Fodinibius salicampi: one gene and its partner. Each later gene encodes a partner of the first gene's protein in a complex. Links are inferred from orthologs where the notes say so. Each region holds a gene or a part of one and is shown on either strand. Other genes may lie near its edges. The genes, in order: ABEB05_RS06245 and nuoH.

Region 1 (5,076 bases):
TTTTGATAATGTAATACCTATTTTCTTGCGCTGTAAATATAAACGACTAAAGTTAATAAATGGAAATCATAGATTCTTTTATATTAGGACTTATACAGGGACTTACAGAATTTTTGCCTATAAGCAGTTCGGGGCATCTTGTCTTAGGAAAAGAGCTATTAGGAGGAGACTTTGAAAAAAATATTACATTTGAAGTCGTTGTTCATTTTGGCACCTTGTGCAGCATTCTCCTTTATTATAAAAAAGAGATTGGTGCTATTCTATTATCAATCTGGGAATTATTAAAAAATCCTGCCGAATTAAGTGAACGTTATGAAGACGATAGAAATATAAAACTCAGTTGGTTTATTTTGATCAGTATGATTCCGGCTATGATAGTAGGAATCACAATGGAAGATTTGATTGAAGAAACCTTTTTGAGTCCATTTCCTGTTTCAATAATGTTATTAGTTACGGGGGCAATTTTATTTAGCACCAGCTTCAGAAAAGAATATCCGAACAGGCTTACAAAAGGAAGTGCTTTTGGTATAGGTTTGGCTCAGGCTTTTGCTATTTTACCGGGGATAAGTCGTTCCGGTTCTACTATTTCACTTGGATTATATTTAGGTATCAAGCGCGAAGAAGTAGCGAATTTTTCTTTTTTAATGGTTATCCCGGTCATTGGCGGAGCTATGCTGTTAAAAACTATTGAAATGATCGAAGTAGGAGTTCCTTTTGAAACGATGTGGGGACTTATTGTCGGATTTATCACTTCTTTCATATCCGGCTATTTCGCACTTAAATACTTAATTATATTACTCCGTCATAAAGGGATTCATCCCTTTGCCTGGTATTGCTGGGCCATAGGGATTATCGGTCTCATTTCATTCTGGTAACCCTTATTACCTAAAGCAACAGAAGTATTACATAGAGTGGATTTAAAAAGTTGAAAATTCGTAATTTAAGTTGATGCCGTTTTTAAATTTATCTACCTTTGAAGCCACTAAAACAAATTGGATGATATGATTACTTATTTCTTCATTTTTCTGGCTGTTTTAGCTATTGCATCGGGACTGGCAATGGTTATAAGCAAGAATACGGTTAACAGTGCCCTTTTCCTGGTATTGAATATGGTATCCCTTTCTGGGTTATATTTATTGCTTCAGGCACAATTTATGGCCGTTATTCAGGTTTTGGTTTACGCCGGAGCTATTATGGTACTGTTTCTTTTTGTGATCATGCTTCTCAATGTAGATGATGAACAAAGTTTATTTAACAAGTTCCGTATTAAATACTTTGTCGCTTTTCTATTTGGCGTTGGAGTATTTACGCAACTTATTTATAGTATCGGAAGTTTCTCAAACACACTACCCGTAGTATCGGAGAAAATGGCACAGGTTGGGACGGTAGAAGCCGTTGGGGATGTATTATTTACCAAGTACTTGTTGCCCTTTGAACTAACAGCAATTCTATTGACAGCTGCCGTTGTAGGAGCTCTCATCGTTGCACAACATAAAATTAAACCTGCTAGAGAAGAATAAAATGCTTGGCATAGATTGGTATTTAGCACTTAGCGCTATCCTATTCTGTATTGGTATGATAGGAGTACTTATTCGTAAGAATGCAATTGTTATTTTTATGTGTGTGGAGTTAATGCTTAATGCTGTTAACTTATCTCTCATTTCCTTTAGTAGTCACTATGGCAATATAGACGGACAAATTTTGGTATTTTTTGCTTTGGCCGTTGCGGCAGCCGAAGCGGTTGTAGGTCTTGCAATCATTATTGCCATATTCCGGAATAATCTTTCGGTTGATATCAGCAGAGTTAATTTACTTCGCTGGTGATATTCTAAAAATATTTTTACCAGAAATGGCTGACATTCAATTCCCAATGAAAAGGATCTTTTACCTTTTCTCGACTAACTATTAGCGATCTTTTAAATAAAGGATCCCTTTACCTATCGCTTAAAAGTAGGAGTAGCCTTTTCTAAACGAAGCTTAAACTGAGTAGGAGTAACGGTTTAAGGTAATGTTGATTTATTTAAATTATAGGCTGTCTGGAAAATTTTTGCGGATAAAGGCCTCACTTGATGCATAGTTTATTGGAGAAGCATACTAGTTTAGTCTACTTCTGAATAAAGATATGAGAAAGTTATTATTTGAGATCAAAATAATAGACAGATTTCCCAATACTACTTGTGCTCATGAGTTAATAGGAATAAAGCGTGAGGAACACAACACGTCAAACAATTTGTTTGGGCGCCAATATCTCAATAGATAAGATTATATCAATACAAATAAGGCGACTACAATAAATCCCAGAAGTATAAAAGCCATAGCTGTGTGAATAGGGGTGGTGAATCCATCCGTTTTCACAGGCTGACCGGTAGAATCGGTATCACCATAATAAAGATACTTTCGTGGGTTACGGGAAATACGGCTTATCTTTTGAGCAGTATCCAGCATTATATTTTCTGCAACAGCAAAAATACGATCCGGTAGTTGTACAAAAATAGCTCGGACGAGGTGAGCTGGCCGGCGATAAAACCAATCCAGATCGAGTGAGATATTGGGAGCAGTGTTAAGTTTATCTTTCAAAAACCAAAAACCAATAAATCCGAATATTAATATTTGGGTCATCTCCACAAGGTGGTAAGCTGTATATGGATGATATGCTACTGGATAAGGAAGATGATTATACAGTAGAGAAGGAAAGATGCCGAATAAAACACAGAAAAAGGCAGCGATTCCCATAGCGATTTTCATATTGATGGGTATTTTGCTAACGGCAAATTCACTTTTAGCCTGTCCAAACCAAGTGAAGTAGGGCAGTTTTAGTCCCGTATGCAGGAAAGTACCTATAGAAGCTAAAAGCAGTATTATGGTAGCCGTTTCCATATGCGCATTACCGACAGCGCTGATAATCATTGACTTGCTTATAAAGCCATTAAACAGTGGAGCTCCCGAAATGGCCAATCCCCCGATGATATAAAGAATCACAACCAGGGGCATTTTTTTCGCAAAACCTCCAAGTTCAGAGAGTTTGTTTTTACCGGTGGCATACATGACGGCGCCGGCGCCCATAAAGAGCAGCGATTTATACAGTATATGGCTGAATGCATGTGCCGCAGCCCCGTTAAGAGCCATCTCGGTACCGATGCCTATACCCGTGACCATGTAACCAATCTGACTGATGATACTATAGGCAAGAATCTCACGAATATCGTTGGCAAGCAAAGCATAAATAGTCCCCCATATAGCCATTACCAGGCCAGCCCAAATCAGGATATCCCAACCAGGGAACAGACGGATTAATACATAGACCGCTGATTTAGTTGTAAGGGCACACATAAAAACCGCGCCTGTAATGGTTGCTTTGGGATAAGCATCCGCCAGCCAGGCATGTAGCGGAGGAATAGCGGAGTTGATAGCTACACCGATCAGTATCAAAGTGCTTGATGGCGTATATTCCGGAGCTAAAGGACTTAACAACAATGAACCTCCCTCCGATAAGTGAAGCAATATGCCACTGAGTAACAGTCCACCGCCAAAGGCATGGACCAAGATATAACGCATTCCTGCCTTATCGGAATCTTCTGTACGCCGGGCCCAAATTAGGTAAGAAGAAGTCACGGCCATGATTTCCCAATAGACAATGAGGGTAAAAAAGTCTCCCGCAAAAGTAACGCCCAGAGCACCACCGGCATAAGCAAGGGCGGACGTCTGCTGCCCTAGTTCTTTCATGTGAAGGGCATAGATACCACCTACGATGGTAATGAGGGCGAAGATGGTACCAAAAATCCGGCTTAGGGCATCGACCTTGAGTAGGTGAAGTTCATAATTCGCTAATGTTGCCTGCAATAAACTTCCTTCAGGAAGCATCCATAGAATGCCCAGAGCTATGGTTGGAAACAGTATAAATGCTGTCCCCCGCGTTTGCCGGGGAAGTAACGGCAATATAAATGCTCCGGCGATTAAAATGAGAGCCGGTATAGTAAAAAGTTCAACGATCATAATAATCTTCGTCGCTTAAGATGATTAATTTTCCCAGCCACTTGGAGAGAAATATGACAATAACAGAACCAACAAATCCCAGGATAATATAAAATGCCGGAATATGGCTCCACCAGTAATCTCCGTGGTGTTCTACCATAGTGAATTCAACAATGAGGCTAATCACTGCCAGAATTCCAAGTAATATCCAGTGCCATTTTTTCATAGTTACAGGGTATTAAAAACAGTTTCAGCTATATTGGATGCCAGCTCGAAAAAGTGGAAAAAGAGATCCGGAAACAGTCCAAAGATAACAGAAGCGGTTGCCGTTATCACAATGGGGACAACCATAAAGGGAGAAGCCTCCGTATGCCCCTCTAATTCCTTTCCGCCTTTCTTAAAGTAGGCACGATGAATGATGGGGAAGAAATATCCCACATTAAGTAAGCCGCTTATAATTAGAATGATCAGAGGGAGTATCATGCCACCCTCCAGTACACCTGCACCTAAAAACCATTTACTTACAAAACCATTTATAGGAGGAATTCCCGCAAGCCCCATTGAGCCAATGACAAATGCCCCCATGGTCCAAGGCATTACCTTAGCAATGCCATTCAAGTCGCTGATATTCTTTTTATGAAGATTGACCATAATTGCACCTGCACAGAAGAAAAGCGTAATCTTCATCGTGGCATGGGCAGATATATGCATAATACTACCGGTGAGTCCCAATGGAGTGAGCAGGGCGGCTCCTAATACAATATAGGAAAGGTGTCCCACTGTTGAATAAGCCAGCCGTCTTTTGAGGTTATCTTGGGCAAAGGCCAGTAGTGAAGCAACAATGATGGTAAAGCCTGCAATAACAATAAGAATTTCATTCAATCCAAAGTTGCCCATTACTTCCGGGCCGAACACATAGTGAACTACGCGAATGATTCCGAATACACCCGATTTTACGACTGCAACCGCATGTAAAAGGGCACTAACTGGCGTAGGAGCAGCCATAGCTGACGGTAGCCAACTGTGGATTGGCATAATACCAGCTTTAACCCCCACTCCGCCTAGGTAAAGCAGAAACAAAGAGACCGCCATGGTATTACTGAG
Region 2 (7,291 bases), 480 kb from region 1 along the record:
GAAGGGCTGCATTACGGGCAGTTGTTAGTACATAGGCAGTTTTACCCATAGAAGGGCGTGCTGCAATAATAATGAGATCTCCATTTTGCCATCCGGCTGTTTTTTTATCTATATCTGTACCGGTAGGAACCCCAGTAATACCGGCAGATTGGCCCCGAATATCTTCAAGATGAGAAAGCGTATCTTTTAACACATCTCCAATAGGTTGAGCCTGAGCCCGCTGTTTGGAGTTTGCAAGATCAAAAATACGTTGTTCTGCTTTATCGAGCACATCATAAGGATCAGAGGAGCTGTCATATGCTTCCTTGATAATATCAGTACATCCCAGAATAAGGTTCCTTTTGGTTGCCTTTTCAGCTATGATCTGTGCATGATAATCGACATTGGCAGCTGAGCTTACGGAACGGGTAAGCTCTGATAAATAACCTGCACCTCCACATGTATCCAGCAGCCCTTTATCCCGCAATTCATTTTCAACAGTTAAAAGGTCAAGGGGATTATCCCGTTCATACAAATCATGAAGGACTTCAAAAATGTGCTGGTGGGCTGGTTTATAAAAATCTCGAGCTGATAACATTTGCAGGGCTACCGTTGCAGCCTCATGTTCGATAAGCATTGACCCCAAGACAGCTTCTTCAACTTCTACTGCCTGTGGGGGGACTCTCCCTTCCTGATCCATAATCTGAGCGTCGTTGTTATTAAAGTTTGACCCTTCTGATGCCATCCGAAGTAAAAAACTGTTGAATTAAATATTATTTTAAGGAGAAGATTAACGAAGATTATTTCGGCCTTTAAGGGATCATAAAGTATAATAAATCCACTGCTTTTAACGAAGTGCTAATCGTATTAAAAGTATTAAAATTAGGGTTCGCCATTGAGTTCGTCATACTTTTTACGGAGCCGTTGTACATCTTCCCAGGTTGGGCGCTTCCACTTCTTATGTCGCAATAAGGCAGCGGGATGATAAGTAGCCATAAGCTGATATTTATCTCCGAAAGAGTGAAATTTGCCCCGCATCTTTGTCAGGGACTGATCATTGCCCAGGAGGGTTTGTGCGGATACTTTTCCCAGAGCCAGGATTAACTTTGGATTGATCAGGTCTATCTGTTTAAGCAAAAAGGGAAGACTACGCTTGCGTTCTTCAGGTTTCGGATTTCTATTATTCGGGGGGCGGTGTTTTAAAATATTTGCTATATATACTTCTTCACGATCAAAGTCGATTGCATGGAGAATTTTGTTAAGCAATTGTCCGGCTTTGCCTACAAACGGTTCTCCCAGTCGATCTTCTTCCGCACCAGGGGCCTCACCGATAAGCATAAGGTCCGCATCAGGATTGCCGACCCCAAAAACCAATTGTGTATCATCTAAATCTGTTTTAAGTACATTTGCTTTTCGGCAAAGATCTTCCAACTCCTTCAGTGTACTACATTGATCTATCTGCTCATAAATGCTTTTCGAACTATCTTTAGCCTTTTTTTGAGCAGGGGCATTTGTATCAGGTGAAGGTTCAGAAGTTATATTGATGTCAGTTTCATTAGAAAAGGAATTGGCTTTAGCTTCTTTCTCCTGTTCCTTTGCATCAGAATCATTCTGAGAGACTTCAAAATCACCATAGAGGCTGCGCTCAGTTTCTAAAAAATGAAGAACCTCTTCAATAATTTGTTTGGATTTAGAATTAGCCATTAGTTCGTTAATTAACCTACAAGTTCTGCGATTACCTGCTGCTCTTCTTTAGCATCTTTAGTGAGCTCGCCAAGGAGGTATCCTTCGCGTGAACGGGCCCCAAGGTGTACGGGTAAAACCTTGTTTTCATACCGTGGATTATAAGGAATTCCCACCCGGATATAGTTATCAGTCCAACCCAGCATAGCCCCATTATGATTGGAACCTTCGAAAAGAACTTTTCGCTTTTCTCCTGAAAAGGAAGTATCAAAGTTATATCTTTTTTTCTCCGAAAGGCGCCGTAGCTTATGGGTACGCTCTTTTCGCACACTGTCCTGTACATTGGGTTCAATATTAAGAGCATGGGTATTGGGGCGTTCAGAATAGGTAAATACATGCAGGTAGGAAACAGGTAGTGATTCGATAAAGTCAAAAGATTCCTCAAAAAGTTCATCGGTTTCGCCCGGGTGGCCTGTAATTACATCTACGCCGATAGCGGCATCGGGCATTAACTTTTTGATGAGCTGAACGCGTTCTCGGTAAAGGTCTGATTGGTAACGTCGACGCATAAGTCCCAGCATTTTATCACTTCCACTTTGCAGTGGCATATGGAAATGAGGCTGAATTTTATTTGACTCCGCAGAAAAATGAATCAATTCCTCATGCATTAAATTTGGCTCCACCGAAGAAAACCTAATGCGTTCAAGTCCACTAACCTGGTCAAGTGCTTGCAACAGCATGAAGAAGTCTTCATCAGTACCGCGGCCAAAATCTCCGGCATTTACTCCCGTAATAACGACTTCCTTAAATCCTTCATCGACCAATAACTTGGCATTTTGTACTACGGAGTTAATCTTAGGACTTCTGCTTTCGCCCCGTGCCATTGGGATCGTACAAAAAGAGCATTTATAACTGCAGCCATCCTGAACTTTCAGAAATGCTCGAGTTCGGTCATCCGCAGAAAAAGCATTATGAAAATCGACGGCTTGGTTTACATCGGAATTATAAACAATAGGTTCATTTCTTTTTTCAAAGGTATCAAAGAGATCAAGAAGCTTAAATTTATTTTTAGCGCCCAGAACGGCATCCACACCGTCAATTTCAGCAATCTCATCTGGTTCTAACTGTGCGTAGCAACCGATCACAGCAACAAAGGCTTCCGGATTTCTACGCAAAGCTTTACGCACCGTTCTTCGGCAGGTACTGTTTGCACTCTGTGTCACAGAGCAGGTGTTAATGACATAGATATCGGCCTTCTGGTCAAAATCAGCAATGTTATAGCCCTCTTCTTCAAAATCTTGTTGAATCCGCATGGTTTCTGAATAGTTCAGCTTACATCCGAGGGTTTTAAAGGCTGCTTTTTTCATGATATCCGGTAAACTAAAATCTTATCTCTATAATCTTTTTGCTCCCTTAACTTACAAAATGAAGTGGCAAAATTCGATTAGTGATATATTTGGATTACTTTTTTTCCAATAAAAAAGGGAAGGAATTGCAGTCAATCCCTTCCCTAGATTATCTATTTATTTGCTATTAAGCAACGTAGTGATGCCATCCATAAACGATAATTGCCAAGACAATAAAATTAATAATGCTGATAGGCAGCATACGTTTCCATCCCAGCTTCATCACTTGGTTATACTTAAATCGAGGAATAGTCCACCGTACCCAAATGAAAGTAAACACCCAGAACACTGTTTTGAGTGTAAATACTGAAACATCCAGTACCGCCTTTGCGGTTGCGCCCATTTCGGGCAGCCAATACTGGGCAAAGGGCAGGTGGTAGCCGCCAAAGAAAAAGGTAGTGATAAGCATACTGCCAATGACTACGTGCATGTATTCGGCCAGAAAGAACATACCAAATTTCATGCCGCTGTATTCGGTATGGAATCCACCAACAAGTTCCTGCTCTGCCTCAACCAAATCGAAGGGAGTTCTGTTGGCTTCGGCAAAAGCGGCTACAATGAATATGACCGCGGCAATAGGGTTTCTAAATAAATTCCACCATGCTTCCTGGGAATCAACTACATCAATCAAGCTAAGGGAACCGGTAAAGAGAATGCAAGAGGCGATTGCCATTCCCATGGGCAATTCGTAGCTGATCATTTGGGCAGCGGCCCGTAACCCTCCAAGAAGAGAGTATTTACTGTTGGAAGCCCAGCCCCCAAGTGTAACACCGTAGACTCCCAGTGAATTTACAGCTAGCAGGTAAAGTACTCCTGCGTTGATATCCGTTACGTATAGCCCATCTCCGAAAGGAATAACCGCAATGGTCATCAGGGCGGTTACCACCGGAATCATCGGGGCAATGGCATGAATGGTTTTAAAACCCTTGGCCGGAGTCACATCTTCCTTTAGCAAAAGCTTTACAACATCAGCCAAAGGCTGAAACAGTCCCAGCGGTCCCACCCGATTAGGGCCCAATCGGTTTTGAATAAAAGCCGAAACGCGTCGTTCCGCATAAACGGCTATAGCTGCCGAATTAAGCAGCATAAATAGCGCAATTCCTAAAACAATATATGATGTAGTAGTTACAGGCTCCATGTAATAGTGTTATTAAGCTTGTTTTACTTCAGTATTTTCAATGGGAAGCTGAACACCTTGTTCTTCATCCATTTTTTGGTAACTAACGTTTTCAAGTGCTTCAAAATGGTCACTTAACTCACTGAAAACAGAACGGGAGTGCTCAAAATTGAATTCAAGTCCAAGTCGATCTCCCAGATGATTTAAGAATTCCCAGAGTGGCAGACAGTCCACTTTATTATCTTCACTCACCCAGTTATCGAAATCGGTACCGTAGCGGTCAAGGCGTCCTTCAGACATTTCAAGGTTAAGACGTCTGTTGGTATATTTTGTTTCTTTTGCCGGATATGAACGTTGAATTCGGCCATTGATATTCACATAGCTAGCCGCATGTTCTGCTATGCACGTAATTGGAATGACCAAGTCAGAAGCTTTTGTGGTATCTGTCTTATTGGTTGCCAGTGAAATGGTATAGGTATCAGAAAAATCTTCGGCCGTTAATACTTCTCTTCCCACTAAATCATCAGATAAGATGACAACAATTTCTGCTTCCTTTATGGCTGTCTTAATTCCGTTTTCATCTACTTCATCAAGATTAATCAGGCGACATCCATTGGTATTGGGAGCCTGATCGTCGGTGATAAGAAAATCGTCACCATAACCAGGAATAATGTGAGGGGTGAAGATAGCATTTGGGCTTCCCAGTAAGTTAAAGAATTTGTTGAATGCATAGTTTTCTTCTACCGAGGCATGTGGAGAGCCGATGACCGCAAAATCTTTTGGATCATGTGCTTCTATGGCCTCAGCAAAGGTTTCAACAGCATTATTCCATGAAGTATTGGAATGGTTATTACCATCCAGTTTTATAGAGGGTCGAGAAACCCGATTCTCATTAAATTGTTCGTATGCTTCACGACCAGCGTCGGGCATCCAATAATCGTTCACTTCTGGATTTTGACGCGGAGTAATACGCAGTACCTCATTATCACGCGTCCATAAATCGATATTGCATCCTTTACCGTTTGTAATATCAATACTTGGGGTCTGATTCATTTCCCACACACGAGCCTTAAATCGGAAATCTGCTGATGTCAAGGCGCCTACAGGGCAAATATCAACGGTATTGAGGGAATATGGATCATCAAACTCTTCCCCTGGACCAGTCATGGGATAGTTATCAGCACCGCGTTTTACAATCGTAAGCTGATTAGTTTCGCTAATTTCTTCCGTAAAACGGACACATCGTGTACAGTTAATGCAGCGTTCCGCATCCAGTACAACACGAGGCCCAAGCTGAACACGTTTGGGACGATGCACTTTTTTAACTTCAAAACGACTGCCTTCAGGTCCATATTTATAGGTCTGTATTTGTAGTGGGCATTCCCCGGCCTGATCGCAAATGGGGCAGTCAAGTGGATGGTTTATTAAAATAAACTCCAGATTATCTTTTTGAGCACGTTCAATCTCTTCGGACGTTTCCTGGGTATGGACAACCATTCCATCCTGCAGTGGGGTAGAGCAGGATGTTTGAGGTTTAGGAAACCACCGGATTTTACGCTTCCCATTTTCATCGAGCTCGTATTCACCTGTTTCACGATCTTTAACAGGAGTCCCTACTTTCACCATACATTGCCGGCAATTTGCCGGTATTGACATAGAGGGATGATAACAGAAAAAAGGAACCTCCAATCCCTGGTCCAGAATGAACTGGAGCAGCATATGGTCTCCTTCATATTCGTAACGTTTACCGTCTATAAATACTTCAGGCATCGTTTTTTATATTTATTGTTTAGAGACACCCGTTTAAAGATGTCCGCAATATCAAAATTTCTACTTTTATTTTTAAATAACACAATCAATCAGGCCACTGCGTGCGCTGATTTCTTGCAACGTGCTTCAAATTCGTCTCGAAAACGATTTATAGTGTGGCGCACCGGCCAAACTGCGGCATCCGCCAGGGCACAGATTGTGCGACCCTCCATTTGGTTACCCACATCGAGGAGTAAGTCGAGATCTTTCATTTCTCCCTCCCCGTTTTTTATTTTAATCAATACTTTTTCAAGCCAGCCGGTACCCTCGCGACAAGGGGTGCATTGGCCACAAGACTCATGCTTGTAGAAGTGTGCAATTCTCCAAAGTACTTCTACCATATCTGTATCTTCATCCATGACTACCATACCTGCTGTTCCCATCATAGAACCGGCATCCTTTAGCGAATCTGAGTTCATGGTTACACCCTCAAGTTGATCTGCTCGTAGGGGGGGAGTGGAAGATCCTCCGGGAATAATAGCTTTAAGTTCTTTCCCTCCCCGAATGCCCCCAGCCACTTCATTAATAAGATCCAGGACAGGAACGCCCGAAGGATATTCATATACACCAGGACGATTCACATGTCCTGAAATTCCATACAGAATAGGACCGGGATGTTCTTCTGAACCAATATTTCCGTACCAGTCGGCTCCATTATTAATAATCAGGGGTACGTTGGCCAGAGTTTCGATATTGTTAATAGTGGTTGGTCGATTCCAGAGACCTTTTTGAGCCGGAAAGGGGGGCTTGGTCCGCGGATAACCCCGCTTGCCTTCCAGAGATTCCAGCATAGCCGTTTCTTCACCACAAATATAGGCACCGGCTCCGTACGTGAGTTCCATCTCCATGGAAACGTCAGTACCTAAAATATTTTCGCCTAAATATCCTTTTTCATAGGCATCATCAACGGCCTTTTGCAACTGGTGTACCCATGAAATGTACTCCCCGCGGATGTAAACATAGATAACATCCACCTTCATCGCATATCCCGCAATAAGAGCCCCTTCGATAAATAAATGGGGATTGTATTCAAAGATCTTCCGATCTTTAAAAGTACCGGGTTCCGATTCATCACCATTGCAGGCCAGGTAGCGCGGGCCTCCATCTGGTTCGGGCATAAAACTCCATTTCAGCCCGGCGTTAAAACCGGCGCCGCCACGACCACGAATATTGGCTGCCTTTACTTCATTAATCACATTATTCCGGGACCACTTATTCTGATCACTTAAAACTTTTTTCCATGCTTTATATCCGTCATTGTCTTCGTAGACATCAATTTCCTGCAGATTAGGAATAT

What was found.
Region 2: the proteins of ABEB05_RS06245 (region 1) and nuoH are in contact, whole or in part, in a cryo-EM structure (PDB 7NYH), measured with the Escherichia coli proteins. The link is inferred for Fodinibius salicampi from one-to-one orthologs.

The regions. Positions count from the first base shown.
Region 1 is NZ_BAABRS010000001.1:1,491,103-1,496,178, reverse strand. The notes cover bases 1-2,760. They hold ABEB05_RS06245 (NADH-quinone oxidoreductase subunit J family protein), read left to right. Parts: upstream 1-1,001; coding sequence 1,002-1,520; downstream 1,521-2,760. Other genes in these bases: ABEB05_RS06235 (Na(+)/H(+) antiporter subunit D), read right to left, coding at 2,263-2,760; nuoK (NADH-quinone oxidoreductase subunit NuoK), read left to right, coding at 1,522-1,824; ABEB05_RS06250 (undecaprenyl-diphosphate phosphatase), read left to right, coding at 60-875. Outside these bases: more of ABEB05_RS06235, read right to left, coding at 2,761-3,993; ABEB05_RS06230 (hypothetical protein), read right to left, coding at 3,983-4,198; ABEB05_RS06225 (monovalent cation/H+ antiporter subunit D family protein), read right to left, coding at 4,201-5,076. UniProt on the Escherichia coli protein: NDH-1 shuttles electrons from NADH, via FMN and iron-sulfur (Fe-S) centers, to quinones in the respiratory chain. The immediate electron acceptor for the enzyme in this species is believed to be ubiquinone.
Region 2 is NZ_BAABRS010000001.1:1,014,677-1,021,967, reverse strand. What follows is about bases 2,202-5,176. They hold nuoH (NADH-quinone oxidoreductase subunit NuoH), read right to left. Parts: upstream 4,207-5,176; coding sequence 3,196-4,206; downstream 2,202-3,195. Other genes in these bases: ABEB05_RS04225 (NADH-quinone oxidoreductase subunit G), read right to left, coding at 4,219-5,176; mtaB (tRNA (N(6)-L-threonylcarbamoyladenosine(37)-C(2))-methylthiotransferase MtaB), read right to left, coding at 2,202-3,029. In the rest of the region: dnaB (replicative DNA helicase), read right to left, coding at 1-724; ABEB05_RS04240 (uracil-DNA glycosylase), read right to left, coding at 862-1,683; more of mtaB, read right to left, coding at 1,695-2,201; more of ABEB05_RS04225, read right to left, coding at 5,177-5,955; NADH-quinone oxidoreductase subunit NuoF, read right to left, coding at 6,045-7,291. UniProt on the Escherichia coli protein: NDH-1 shuttles electrons from NADH, via FMN and iron-sulfur (Fe-S) centers, to quinones in the respiratory chain. The immediate electron acceptor for the enzyme in this species is believed to be ubiquinone.